2 regions of the Klebsiella sp. R445 genome follow, and region 2 is predicted to be linked to the other one. Evidence: predicted binding sites of a transcription regulator. Region 2 holds the regulator's gene; the other holds the start of a gene.
The links. Region 2 encodes LexA, which represses DNA repair genes until DNA is damaged. Its sites were predicted from a motif close to TNCTGTATGTACATACAGNA; they were not measured.

Region 1: a site for LexA is predicted at 2,452-2,471, ahead of dinG (ATP-dependent DNA helicase DinG). Genes of this name have one in related genera too.

Annotation. Positions count from the first base shown of each region.
Region 1 is NZ_CP180446.1:1,547,604-1,554,874, forward strand. Features, by position in the region: gene ybiB (DNA-binding protein YbiB) at 1-251, opposite strand, end outside; gene dinG (ATP-dependent DNA helicase DinG) at 294-2,438, opposite strand; gene rhlE (ATP-dependent RNA helicase RhlE) at 2,664-4,064, opposite strand; gene cecR (transcriptional regulator CecR) at 4,350-5,027, shown strand; gene hlyD (HlyD family secretion protein) at 5,024-6,019, shown strand; gene ACMYSN_RS07195 (ATP-binding cassette domain-containing protein) at 6,012-7,271, shown strand, end outside.
Region 2 is NZ_CP180446.1:2,845,569-2,852,839, reverse strand. Features, by position in the region: gene plsB (glycerol-3-phosphate acyltransferase) at 1-372, opposite strand, end outside; gene ACMYSN_RS13350 (diacylglycerol kinase) at 502-870, shown strand; gene lexA (transcriptional repressor LexA) at 1,008-1,616, shown strand; gene dinF (MATE family efflux transporter) at 1,685-3,001, shown strand; gene ACMYSN_RS13335 (CsbD family protein) at 3,139-3,348, shown strand; gene zur (zinc uptake transcriptional repressor Zur) at 3,441-3,956, opposite strand; gene ACMYSN_RS13325 (cupin domain-containing protein) at 4,071-4,559, shown strand; gene dusA (tRNA dihydrouridine(20/20a) synthase DusA) at 4,663-5,661, shown strand; gene pspG (envelope stress response protein PspG) at 5,804-6,046, shown strand; gene ACMYSN_RS13310 (quinone oxidoreductase) at 6,263-7,246, opposite strand.

The DNA.
Region 1 (7,271 bases), 1.3 Mb from region 2:
ACGATCGGCATCGGCCTGGCGACGGGCGGCGTCAGACGCAAGGTCTTCTGCTGCATGGCTTCGTAGAAGCCTTTCATTTCCGCTTCGCCTTCGCCTTTAATGCGCAAGGCGATTAAAATTCCGCCCAGCTCCAGTTCGGCCACGTCGCCGTCGAGCATTCGCGAGTAAAGCGTACGGGCAGTATCCACATCCAGGTCACGCGCGTGATTTTTCCCGCGCCCGACTTCTTTAATGATCTTGCTGTAGTCCATCGAAGACTCCTGTTAGCTGCTCACATCGCCGACATCGCATTATTATCGCCGTTTACGGCGGGTCTGTTTGGCTTTCGTTTTGACGGTAACCTCAGGGACGGCAGGCTGTTCTATTGGAAAAACGGGCAATGCGTTCAGTAGACGCTTACCATAATTTTTGGTCAACAAACGCTTGTCATAAATCACCACTTCGCCCCAACAGCTATGGCTGCGGATAAGGCGCCCGACCTGCTGAATCAGATTGAAAGAGGCGCTGGGCAAGCTTTGCACCTCGAACGGGTAGCGATTCAGGCTCTTGAGCCATTCCCCTTCGGTAATCACCACCGGGCTGTCGATCGGCGGAAAAGCGATTTTATGAATATGCACCTGGCTGAGCAACTCACCTTTGAGATCAAGTCCTTCGGCAAAGGACTGAAGCCCCACCAGCACACTGCGCTCGCCACCTTCAACCCGCTTGCGGTGCAGTTCCACCAGCCGGTAACGCGGTTTGTCACCCTGTACCAACAGTAGCAAACGCAGGTCGGTGACGTGTTCCAGAAAACGTTGCATCGCCCGGCCGCTGGCAAACAGCACCAGCATCCCGAGGTGTTTTTTACTCTCGACCTGCTCGCGGAAATAGGCCGCCATTTCGGCGATATGCTGCTCTTCGGTATCGATCAGCGGCTCGTAGTGCATCTGCGGGATAATGATTTTGCCCTGCTCGACGTGGTTAAAGGGGGAGTCCAGCGCCACAAAGCGGTCGCCCGCTTTCTCCTTCAGCCCGCTCATCTCCTGCAGACGTGAAAAACTGTTCAACGAGCGCAGCGTCGCGGAGGTGACGACAATATGCGGCACGCTGCGCCACAGCAATCTTTCGAGCTGGTCGCTGACGCGAATGCCAACGCAGTGGAACCAGATATGCGCCTGCCCGTCACGCATATCGCGCGTGACCCATTTAGTCACCGGCGCGCCGGAAGACTGGGCCAGCGACGCCAGTCGCCACAGCTTGCTCTGGCTTTCAAACATCCCCAGCGCGCGGTTCATCTGCAACAGTACCCGGTGCAGACGGACCACATCGTGGCTGCCGGTTTTCTCGCCGAGATCGTTGAGGAACAGCTCCGCCAGCCCGCGCAGCATTTCGGTGAGTTTTGCCAGCCGCTGGCAAATGTCCATCACTTCCTGCGGCAGTTCGCCCATCGGGAAGCGATGCTCGGCTTCCTGACCGGCGGGCAGATACAGCGAAAGAATGTTGTTCAGCGAGGCGATCAGCTCATACAGCTCTTCGCAGTGGCTGGTCAGACGCTCAGGGTTCGCCAGCGGCGGCGTGGTTTTAGGGCGGAACTGCTCCATGCAGGTTGCCACCAGCTTGCTGAACAGGTCCAGCTGCAGCCGGTACCACGGGGCGGTCATCTCGGCGCTCATCTCCAGCGCATCGCGGGCGACGTCCGGGAGATGATGGCCTTCATCGAGCACCAGCAGCAGGTTTTTCGGCTCCGGCAGTACCGCTTCGCTCTCCATCGCCGCCATGACCAGCGCATGGTTCGCCACCACCACTTCCGCTTCCTGGATTTCACGCCGGGCGACGAAAAACGGACATTCACGATAGTAGTGACAGTTGCGGTTCAGGCAACTGGCCTTATCGGTGCTCAGACGGCTCCACAGCGCATCGTCGACGGGTTTATCGGTATGATCACGCAGGCCGTCCCAACGGTAGTTATCGAGATCGCTTTTCAGCGTTGCGCACAGCACCTGCTCAGCCTGATTCTTCGGCGTCAGGTCGTCATCCAGAAATGCCAGCAGGTCCTGCTGGGTGGGTTCGGTGCTGGCCAGCGCCGTCAGGTTTCGCGGACACACGTAACGCCCGCGCCCAAAGGCGGCGGTAAAACGCAGGTCGGGGATGATTTTGCGCAGTAGCGGCAGATCTTTGCTGTAGATCTGATCCTGCAGCGCCACGTTGGCGGTACTGACCACCAGCGTTTTCTGCTCCTCACGGGCGATAGCAATCCCGGGGATCAGATAGGACAGGGTTTTCCCGACGCCGGTGGGGGCTTCAATTGCCAGGTGTCGTCCTTCTTCCCCGGTGAGCGTTTTCGCCACATCAGCAATCATCTGCCGCTGCGGTGGACGGGGAATAAAGTCCGGAATCTGTTCCTGAAGCGCCTTATACCAGGCGGCGATTTGCGTTTTTAGCGCAGTGGTCAAAGCCATGAGAAAACCTGAATACTGTATAAACAGCCACTATTGTGACACTTTTTGCCGGTCGGGAGGAATTTCTTTCTGCGTAATGTGGAATGAGGCTCGGGATTTGATAACGCCCGGGCGCGAACCGCAGGGCAAGCAAGAAAACGCCCCGAATGACGGCGTGATTGCCACCATCCGGGGGAAGTTATATCACCAGACTACAACCCGGTGACATAACTGCGGGAAATAGCGTTATTCAGCCGCCGCGGGTTTACGCGGACGACGACGACGCTGCTGCTCGCCGGTCGGCTTGGCATCACCGATACGACGAGAAGGCCTGGCTCCGGCTTTCGGCGCATCGCCTTCCTGACGACGTGGATCAGACTGCAGGCTGCGGCCCTGACCCTGAGCGCTACGCCCCTGACCCTGACCACCGCGCCCCTGGCTCTGACCACGACCACCGCCGCCGCCACGTTGCTGGCGACCGTTTTGAATCGGCTCAGCTTTGATCGACGGATCCGGCGCATAACCTGCAACCGCGATACGTGGGATCTCTTTTTTCAGCAGACGTTCGATGTCGTGCAGCAGTTTATGCTCGTCGACGCAGACCAGCGACAGCGCTACGCCGGTGGCGGCAGCACGACCGGTACGACCGATGCGGTGAACATAATCTTCCGGTACGTTCGGCAGCTCGTAGTTCACTACGTGCGGCAGCTCTTCGATATCCAGACCGCGCGCGGCGATATCGGTGGCCACCAGCACGCGAATGCTGCCGGATTTAAAGTCGGCTAAGGCACGAGTACGGGCGCCCTGGCTTTTATTACCATGAATTGCCGCGCTGCGAATGCCGTCTTTGTTCAGCTGCTCTGCCAGATGGTTGGCGCCGTGCTTGGTACGGGTAAAGACCAGTACCTGCTGCCAGTTACCTTCGCCGATCATCTGTGACAGCAGTTCCCGTTTGCGCTTCTTATCAACGAAATGCACGTGCTGCGTCACCTGCTCGGAAGCGGTGTTGCGGCGAGCGACTTCGATCTCCAGCGGGTTATGCAGCAGCTTTTCCGCCAGGGCTTTAATGTCGTCAGAGAAGGTCGCGGAGAACAGCAGGTTCTGTCGTTTAGCCGGCAGCTTCGCCAGCACGCGACGGATATCGTGGATAAAGCCCATGTCCAGCATGCGGTCTGCTTCGTCCAGTACCAGCACCTCAACCTTATCAAGGCTGACAGCATTCTGGTGCTCAAGATCCAGCAGGCGCCCAGGGGTCGCCACCAGTACATCCACGCCGCTGCGCAGTTTCATCATCTGCGGGTTAATGCTCACGCCGCCGAAGACCACCAGCGAACGGATATTCAGGTACTTGCTGTAATCGCGAACGTTTTCGCCGATCTGGGCAGCCAGCTCACGGGTTGGCGTGAGGATCAGTGCACGCACCGGGCGACGACCTTTGGCATGCGGCTCTTTCTGGATCAGATGCTGCAGCAGCGGCAGCGTAAAGCCCGCCGTTTTGCCGGTGCCGGTCTGGGCGCTGGCCATCAGATCGCGACCCTGCAACACCGCAGGGATCGCCTGCTGCTGAATTGGGGTTGGCTCAAGGTAACCTTGTTCAGCGACAGCGCGCAGGATATCAGGGTTCAGGCCAAGGGAATCAAAAGACATAACAACTCCAAACCGCCCCGGCCCATGACAGGCGTAGTTTTCGGGGAGATTATTGCAATAAGAGATGGCAAAAACCACAATGCCATGAAGGGGCGCAGTCTAGCAGGTTTTGTGACGTAGCGCATAAAATATCCCTTCGGGGTTTTTCCGCCGGATAATCCTCGTTCCCCCTGCCCGGCAACGTCGGATATCACAGAACGTCACAGAGAGTATTCACCATTCTGGACAGTTCTGCGAACCGGATATATTCTTAATCAATCGATTGATTAATTCTTTGACGCCGCGATGAATACGACACCTGCAACCACCAAAGGCGAACAAGCCAAAAGCCAGTTGATTGCCGCCGCGATTGCCCAGTTTGGTGAATACGGCCAGCATGCAACCACCCGCGATATTGCCGCGCAGGCCGGGCAAAATATCGCCGCGATCCCCTACTATTTCGGCTCGAAAGATGACCTGTATCTCGCCTGCGCGCAGTGGATTGCCGATTTCATCAGCCATAATTTTCACCCTCATGCCGACGCGGCAGAAGCGCTGCTGAATACCCCGTCACCGGATAAGGCCGCCATTCGCGGGCTGATCCTGCGCGCCTGCCAGAACATGATTTTACTGCTGACCCAGGACGACACGGTGAATCTCAGCAAATTCATCTCTCGCGAGCAGCTCTCGCCGACCCCGGCCTATCAGTTGATCCACAGCCAGGTGATCGCCCCGCTTCACCGCTACCTGACCCGTTTAATCGCCGCGTTTACCGGTCTGGACGCCGATGACACCCAAATGATTCTGCACACCCACGCGCTGCTGGGGGAGATTCTCGCGTTCCGTCTCGGGCGGGAAACCATTTTGCTGCGCACCGGATGGGCGCAGTTCGACGAAGAAAAAACTGAGCAAATTTACCAGGTTGTCGCCTGCCACATTGATTTTGTTCTGCAAGGGTTATCGCAAAGGAGTCTGGGATCATGAAAAAACCCGTCGTTATCGTGTTGTTAGTTTTACTGCTGATCGCCGCATGCGGCGGCGGCTGGTGGTGGTATCAAAGCAGTCAGCATCGGGAGCTGACCCTGTATGGCAACGTCGATATTCGGACCGTCAACATGAGCTTCCGCGTCGGCGGACGGCTGGCGTCGCTGGACGTTGATGAGGGCGATAAGATTCAGGCCGGGCAGACGCTGGGCCAGCTGGATCGCGCCCCCTATGAAAACGCCTTGCAGCAGGCGCAGGCCAATGTCTCCACCGCCCAGGCGCAATATGACTTGATGATGGCGGGCTACCGGGCGGAAGAGATTGCCCAGGCCGCCGCCGCCGTTAAACAGGCGCAGGCCGCCTATGACTACGCGCAGAACTTCTATCAGCGCCAGCTGGGGTTGCGCCAGAGCAGCGCTATCTCGGTGAACGATCTTGAAAACGCCCGCTCCTCCCGCGACCAGGCGCAGGCGACGCTGAAGTCCGCTCAGGACAAACTGCGTCAGTATCGCGCCGGTAACCGCCCGCAGGAAATTGCCCAGGCCAAAGCCAGCCTTGAGCAGGCGCAGGCGGCCTTGGCGCAGGCGAAGCTCGATCTGCACGATACAACGCTAGTCGCCCCGTCCGATGGCATGCTGATGACCCGCGCCGTCGAGCCGGGCAGCATGCTCAGCGCCGGCGGGACGGTCATGACGCTGTCGTTAACCCATCCGGTGTGGGTTCGCGCCTACATCGATGAAAAAAATCTCGGCCAGGCGACGCCCGGACGTGAAGTGCTGCTGTACACCGATAGCCGTCCGAACCAGCCCTGGCACGGCAAAATTGGCTTCGTCTCACCGACGGCTGAATTTACGCCGAAGACCGTAGAGACGCCGGATTTACGTACCGATCTCGTCTATCGTCTGCGTATTATCGTGACCGATGCCGATAATTCGCTGCGCCAGGGGATGCCGGTCACCATCACCTTCAGCAACGGGAACGGACATGAATGAGGATGTTATCACCCTCAGCGGGCTGACCCGTCGCTTTGCCGGCATGGACCGCCCCGCCGTGGCGCCGCTTAACTGCACCATTCACGCCGGCTACGTGACCGGGCTGGTAGGCCCTGACGGTGCGGGGAAAACCACCCTGATGCGCATGCTGGCTGGCCTGCTGAAGGCCGACGACGGCAGCGCCAGGGTGCTCGGTTTCGATCCGATTGCCGACGACAGCGCACTGCACGCGATACTCGGCTACATGCCGCAGAAATTCGGCCTGTATGAAGACCTGACGGTGATGGAAAACCTCACGCTGTATGCCGATCTGCGCAGCGTCACCGGCGAGGCGCGTAAACAGACCTTCGCCCGGCTGCTGGAGTTTACCTCCCTCGGCCCCTTTACCGACCGGCTGGCGGGGAAACTGTCCGGCGGCATGAAGCAGAAACTGGGCCTCGCCTGTACCCTGGTGGGCGAGCCGAAGGTGCTGCTGCTCGATGAACCCGGCGTCGGCGTTGACCCGATCTCTCGCCGCGAGCTGTGGCAAATGGTGCACGAACTGGCGGGGGACGGGATGCTGATCCTCTGGAGCACCTCCTACCTTGATGAAGCGGAGCAGTGTCGCGACGTGCTGCTGATGAACGAAGGCCAGTTACTGTACCAGGGCGAGCCGAAAGCCTTGACCCAGACCATGGCCGGACGCAGCTTCCTGGTCTCCAGTCGCGAAGAGAACAACCGTCGCCTGCTGCAGCGCGCGCTGAAGCTGCCGCAGATCAGCGATGGCGTTATTCAGGGGAAATCGGTACGGCTGATCCTCAAAAAAGAGGCCACCATTGACGAAGTGCAGCACAACAGCCAGATGCCTGCGCTGGAAATAACCGAAACTATCCCGCGCTTTGAAGATGCCTTTATCGATCTGCTGGGCGGCGCCGCCACCGCCGAATCGCCGCTGGGGGAGATAATCCACCGCGTCGAGGGCAACCATGATGAGACGGTCATCGAAGCCCAAAGCCTGACCAAAAAATTTGGCGACTTTGCCGCCACCGACCACGTCGATTTCAGCGTCAAGCGCGGGGAAATTTTTGGCCTGCTCGGCCCCAACGGCGCCGGAAAATCAACCACCTTCAAGATGATGTGCGGCCTGCTGGTTCCGACCTCCGGCAAGGCGCTGGTGCTGGGTATGGATCTGAAAGTCGGGTCCGGCAAGGCGCGCCAGCACCTGGGCTATATGGCGCAGAAGTTTTCGCTGTACGGCAACCTGACCGTGGAG
Region 2 (7,271 bases):
CGGCACCATTTGCACGTCCAGGTCAGGATGGTTACGGTGCAGATCCAGGTAGTCGTGGAACAGCTTGATGGACTCTTCTTTCGGCGTGTAATAGGTGAATACACGCGGGCCGCCGTGGATGAAGACGTAGCGCGGCAGCAGAGCACCGTCGATTTCCAGCGGTTCGAGCGGGTCAGGTAAATCGTGCTCGAGGCACTGGGCGCGCAGCGTCAGCAGGTCTGCCTTCGAGTTATAAGGCAGGACATACATAATAGGACGCGAGGTATCCAGCCCTAATTCCTGAGCAGGTTCTGCGGGAATAGACTTGCTTTTTACCAGCACCCGTAATGGTAAATTCAGTAATTTATAGTAAATTCGTTGCCAGCCGGACATAAACGATGTGAAGCCTCTGGTTAATCATGCAAATGCGCGGCAAGAATAACAGAAAGCGCGCAAAATTTCCGTTGCCACACGGCAAACGCGTACACTCATTGACGTCATTTACATAAAAAGGTTCTTTTGATGGCCAATAATACCACTGGGTTAACCCGAATTATTAAAGCGGCAGGTTATTCCTGGAAAGGGTTCCGTGCGGCATGGATAAATGAGGCCGCCTTTCGTCAGGAAGGCGTCGCCGCGATTATTGCCGTGGCGATCGCCTGCTGGCTGGACGTTGACGCTATCACCCGTGTGCTGCTGATCGGCTCGGTCCTGTTAGTGATGATAGTCGAAATTATTAATAGCGCGATTGAGGCGGTGGTGGACCGTATTGGCCCGGAACACCATGAACTGTCAGGGCGCGCGAAAGATATGGGGTCCGCGGCGGTACTGTTGGCTATCGCGATCGCGCTGATCACCTGGGGGCTTTTGCTGTGGGCGCATTACCATTAATTCGTCGCCAGGCGTGATGGGCGATCGGCTGCGCAAAAATGGAAAGTATCTCCTGATTTTTGTGTGAAATTTGATTCCAAAATCACCGTTAACTGTATATACTCACAGCATAACTGTATATACACCCAGGGGGCGGGATGAAAGCGTTAACGACCAGGCAGCAAGAGGTGTTTGATCTCATTCGGGATCATATCAGCCAGACGGGCATGCCGCCGACGCGTGCGGAAATTGCTCAGCGCTTGGGGTTCCGTTCTCCGAACGCGGCGGAAGAGCACCTGAAAGCGCTGGCCCGTAAAGGCGCAATCGAGATTATCTCTGGTGCCTCCCGCGGTATTCGTCTGCTGACGGAAGAAGAACCCGGTCTGCCGCTGATCGGCCGCGTGGCCGCCGGTGAGCCGCTGCTGGCTCAGCAGCATATCGAAGGCCATTTCCAGGTCGACCCGGCGATGTTCAAGCCGAATGCCGATTTCCTGCTGCGCGTTAGCGGTATGTCGATGAAAGATATCGGTATCCTCGACGGCGATCTGCTGGCAGTGCATAAAACGCAGGATGTGCGTAATGGCCAGGTTGTCGTGGCGCGTATCGACGAAGAAGTGACGGTTAAACGCCTTAAAAAACAGGGCAACATCGTCGAACTCCTGCCAGAAAACAGCGAGTTTTCACCGATCGTGGTGAATCTGCGCGAACAAAATTTCACTATTGAAGGGCTGGCCGTTGGCGTGATCCGCAACGGAGAGTGGCTGTAACACCTTCACCACGCAGCATCGTCTGATGGATGATGCTGCGCTGTCTTCTCTCAGTCAGGCTCTTTCCTATGCTCTTTCACGCCGCTGATAAAGCCCTGTGGCGCCTGGCGCTACCCATGATTTTCTCCAATATCACCGTCCCGCTGCTGGGTCTGGTTGATACCGCCGTTATCGGCCACCTCGACAGCCCGGTTTATCTCGGCGGCGTCGCGGTGGGTGCCACGACCACCAGTTTCCTTTTCATGCTGCTGCTTTTCCTGCGGATGAGCACCACCGGGCTGACGGCTCAGGCCTTTGGCGCAAAAGACCCCCTCCGTCTGGCGCGGGCGTTGGTGCAGCCATTGGGGCTGGCCTTAGGGGCCGGCCTGATGATTGTCCTGTTCCGGGCACCGCTGATCGACCTGGCGTTGCATATCGTGGGCGGCAATCAGGCGGTTCTGGAACAGGCACAACGCTTCCTGGATATTCGTTGGCTTAGCGCTCCGGCCTCGCTGGCAAACCTGGTGCTGCTTGGCTGGCTGCTGGGCGTGCAGTATGCCCGCGCGCCGGTGATCCTGCTGGTGGTTGGCAACCTGCTGAATATTGTCCTCGACCTGTGGCTGGTGATGGGCCTGCACATGAACGTGCAGGGGGCCGCGCTGGCGACGGTGGTCGCTGAATACGCCACCTTTATCATCGGGCTATTGATGGCAAGGCACGTGCTGGTGCTGCGTGGCGTGTCCTTCAGCATACTGAAGAATGCCTGGCGCGGGGATGTGCGACGGCTGCTGGCATTAAACCGCGATATCATGCTGCGCTCCTTACTGCTGCAGCTGTGCTTCGGGGCGGTGACCGTTTTCGGGGCTCGTCTCGGGGGCGATATCGTCGCCGTCAACGCCCTCCTGATGACCATGCTGACCTTCACCGCCTATGCGCTGGATGGGTTTGCCTACGCCGTCGAAGCCCACTCCGGGCAGGCCTATGGCGCGCGAGATGGCAGTCAGTTGCTTGAGGTCTGGCGGGCGGCCTGCCGTCAGTCGGGAATGGTGGCGCTGATATTTGCGGCGATCTACGCCGTGGCGGGGCCGTACATTATCGCGCTGTTAACCTCGATCCCTTCGCTGCAGCAGCTGGCCGACCGCTATCTGATCTGGCAGGTGATTCTGCCGGTAATTGGCGTGTGGTGCTATCTGCTGGATGGCATGTTTATCGGGGCGACGCGGGGAGCTGAGATGCGTAACAGCATGGCGGTGGCGGCGGCAGGGTTTGCCCTGACTCTGTTGACGCTACCGGTTCTCGGGAACCATGGACTGTGGCTGGCGCTGGCGGTCTTCCTTGCGCTGCGCGGCCTGTCGCTGGCGCTGATCTGGCGGCGACACTGGCAGCGCGGCACCTGGTTTTCATAATGGTTTTGTCGCGGTTTTTGTCATGTAGGTGGTTAAAGATTCCGAATAATAAATTAAACCCAGAATTCTTAACTATAGTTAACGTTATGTCCGGCACGCAGCGGGCTGTTAACCCACCGAACGATGAGGACTGAATGATGAACAAAGACGAAATCGGCGGTAACTGGAAACAGTTGAAAGGTAAAGCGAAAGAACAATGGGGTAAGCTCACCGATGATGACATGACGGTCATTGAAGGTAAGCGTGACCAGCTGGTGGGTAAAATCCAGGAACGTTACGGATTTGCCAAAGATCAGGCCGAGAAAGAAGTGTCTGACTGGGAACGTAAAAACGGCCACCGCTGGTAGCGGGGCACATCAGTGTTCTGACCCTTTGTTATTGCCTGCCCGTGCGGTACACGGAGGTACCGACAACCCTGATTCCCGCTCTGGCGCAAGCCTTAGCGGGCTTTCTTTTTAATCAGAATCGTGTGGTCATGCTGGCAGTGCCCCGGTGTACTACAGGCTTCGACTTCGACGCAGCCGGCACACAGACCATGTGCTTCAATCACGTTATGACGCAGCGCGAAGCCCATTCTGGCAGCCAGGGTATGCATAATATCTTCCAGCCCTTCGGCACACTCTTCTTTCACCACGCCGCAGCGATCGCAGATAAACATCGCGGAGGTATGGGTCGGCTGATCGATCAGATGGCACAGCACGTAGCTGTTGGTTGATTCAACCTTATGCACGAATCCCTGCTCAAGCAGAAACTCCAGCGCACGATACACCGTGGGCGGTTTAGCCTGCGGCTCTTTATCGCGGAGCAGGTCGAGCAGATCGTAGGCGCTAATCGCCCCTTGCTGCAGGCTCATCAGGCGCAATACTTCCAGGCGCTGGGGAGTCAGGCGCACGCCGCGCTGTGCACAGAGCTTTTCAGCATGCGCTAACAATTCTTGCGAAGTGGTCTTATTCATGAGCATCCTCTGGCCGCCCGAGTGTGAAGTTGTTACTTTATCACGATCCAGGCAAAACGCCGAGAACCGGCAGCTTGTGCTATACCTGATGCATCTCATTTTCGGGAGAAAACGATGAAACGACCTGATTGCATTCGACATTGGCATGAACTCGAAGGGCCCGATGATGCCACTTATCCCAATAACCCAGAGCGCTTTTCCATTGGTGCGCCGCTGGCACGTGGGTTACGGCTGAACCGGCTGGGGATCCATCATGAGCGTTTACCGCCAGGCCGTCGGACTTCTTATCCCCACGCAGAAAGTGATGAAGAAGAGTTTATCTACGTGCTGGAGGGGTATCCTGAAGTCTGGATTAACGGCTATCTGTGGAAGCTGGAACCTGGGGACAGCGTTGGATTTCCTGCCGGCACCGGCGTATGCCATACCTTCCTGAATAACACCCAACAGGAGGTACGCCTGTTGGTGGTGGGCGAGGCGAACAAAAAATTCAATCGCATCTATTACCCGCTAAACCCGGAGTATGCCGCGACGCGTCAGGATCGCTGGGTCGATCATCCGCCGCAATTTTTCGGCCCTCACGACGGCAAACCGCGCAGGCGATAGCCCGTGTATCAGGTGCAAAGCGCCCGCGGTGGCGCTATGCGCCTGTGCTGTATCTTTGTGCTATAGTAGCGCCCCTTTTTACCCGGATGCCTGTTTATTCGCCATGATGCCAGAATCAACTTCTCACGTTTTTGCCGCCCACCGTTTTTCCATTGCGCCGATGCTCGACTGGACAGACAGGCACTGCCGTTACTTCCTGCGTCTGCTGTCGCGGCAAACGCTGCTGTATACCGAAATGGTCACCACCGGGGCGATTATTCACGGCAAAGGCGACTATCTGGCCTATAGCGAAGAAGAGCATCCGCTGGCACTGCAGCTGGGTGGTAGCGATCCGGCGGCGCTGGCGCAGTGCGCGAAACTGGCACAAGCCCGCGGCTACGATGAGATCAACCTGAACGTTGGCTGCCCGTCCGACCGCGTGCAGAACGGCATGTTTGGCGCCTGCCTGATGGGCAATGCCCAACTGGTGGCCGACTGTATTAAAGCGATGCGTGATGTGGTGTCGATTCCGGTAACGGTAAAAACCCGTATCGGCATTGATGACCAGGACAGCTATGAATTCCTGTGCGATTTCATCGATACCGTTTCCGGGAAGGGCGAGTGCGAGATGTTTATTATCCACGCCCGTAAAGCCTGGCTCTCTGGCCTGAGCCCGAAAGAAAACCGTGAGATCCCGCCGCTGGATTACCCGCGCGTGTATCAGCTGAAGCGCGACTTCCCGCATCTGACCATGGCGATCAACGGTGGCATTAAATCGCTGGAAGAGGCGAAACTGCACCTGGCGCATATGGATGGCGTGATGGTGGGGCGTGAGGCTTATCAGAATCCGGGGATCCTGGCGTCAGTCGATCGCGAAATCTTTGGCGGTGATGGCGCCGATGCCGATCCGGTCGCGGTGGTGCGCGCGATGTACCCGTACATCGAACGTGAGCTGAGCAACGGGACCTACCTGGGTCATATTACTCGCCATATGTTGGGCCTGTTCCAGGGGATCCCGGGTGCACGCCAGTGGCGTCGCTACCTGAGCGAGAATGCGCATAAAGCCGGTGCCGATATCAACGTGCTGGAACACGCGCTGAAACTGGTTGCCGATAAGCGGTAAGTTTTCACTAAAACCTGGTCAAATTCACCATGCCCTGCATAAACCATGCGGGGCATTTTTCTTTATATTCAATACGTTATATTTGGCATGATTTTTGTAATACTCAAAGAAGTTGCATAGACATTTCTTTGGGGAGAAGACGATGCTGGAACTCTTATTCGTTATAGGTTTTTTTGTCATGTTGTTGGTCACCGGCGTGTCGTTACTGGGGATTATCGCCGCCATCGTGGTCGCGACCGCGCTGATGTTCGTGGGTGGGCTGTTTGCATTAATGATTAAACTGCTGCCGTGGTTACTGCTGGCGGTTGTCGTGGTATGGGTGATTCGGGCGATAAAATCACCTGCTGACAACCGTTATCGCGGGAATAACCGTTGGCGTTACTAAGGTATTGAGCGGTGTATCACAACCTGAAGATTTTTGCATAAAACAGCGTAGGCTTTGCTTATTAAATCTGTCACTATTAGCGCGTTAATGAATTCATCGCGCTGTACCCTACATACAGCCGAACAAAAAAAAGTAAGGGCTTCCCAGGTGGAAGCCCTAAACTTTTGTTCCTCTCCCGTCATACGCCTTCAAACGACAAACTACCGAAGTGAAGGATTACGGCAGCAGCAGGCTTGAGCCCTCGGTCACTCGGCTTTCCAGTACCTCATGCGCGCGTCGGGCATCGGTCAGGGCGTATTTCTGGCTGTCCGCCACGTCAACGTTAATCGCGCCGCTGGCAATCAATGAAAACAGCTCGCGGCTGGCTTGCTCCAGCTCTTCACGGTTGGTGATATAGCCTTGCAAAGAAGGGCGGGTGACGAACAGCGAACCTTTCTGGTTGAGGATCCCCAGGTTTACCCCGGTGACCGGGCCAGAAGAGTTGCCAAAGCTGACCATCAGCCCCCGGCGCTGCAGACAATCAAGAGACGCTTCCCAGGTATCCTTCCCCACGGAATCGTAGACCACATGGACTTTTTTCCCTTCGGTTATCTCCTTCAGGCGCTCAACGATATTCTCTTCGCGATAGTTAATCACCTGCCAGGCCCCGGCCTGCTTCGCCCGCTGCGCTTTTTGCGCGCTGCCGACGGTACCAATCAGTTTCGCCCCCAGCGCCTTCGCCCACTGGCAGGCAATCAGCCCAACGCCGCCAGCGGCAGCATGGAACAGGAACGGCTCTCCGGGTTTGATATCGTAGGTTTTACGCAGCAGATAATAGACGGTCAGCCCTTTCAAAAACGAGGCGGCGGCCTGCTCAAAGGAGATTGCGTCCGGTAACAGGGCCGCTTTGTCCGCCGGGACGTTATGCACGGAACTGTAGGCGCCGAGGGCCGATTGCGCGTAGACCACGCGGTCGCCCTGCTGGATATGGGTCACGGCGCGGCCCACTTTGGTCACCACGCCTGCGGCTTCGGTGCCCAGGCCGCTCGGCAGGGACGGCGGCGGATAGAGACCGCTGCGAATATAGGTGTCGATATAGTTAATACCGATGGCTTTGTTTTCTACCTGGATTTCGTTTTCACCGGGCTCTGCGGGGGTAAACTCCACCGCGTTAAGCACTTCCGGGCCACCATGTTTGTGGAATTCAATGCGCGTTGCCATGCTCCCTCCGTAAGAAAAATATGGT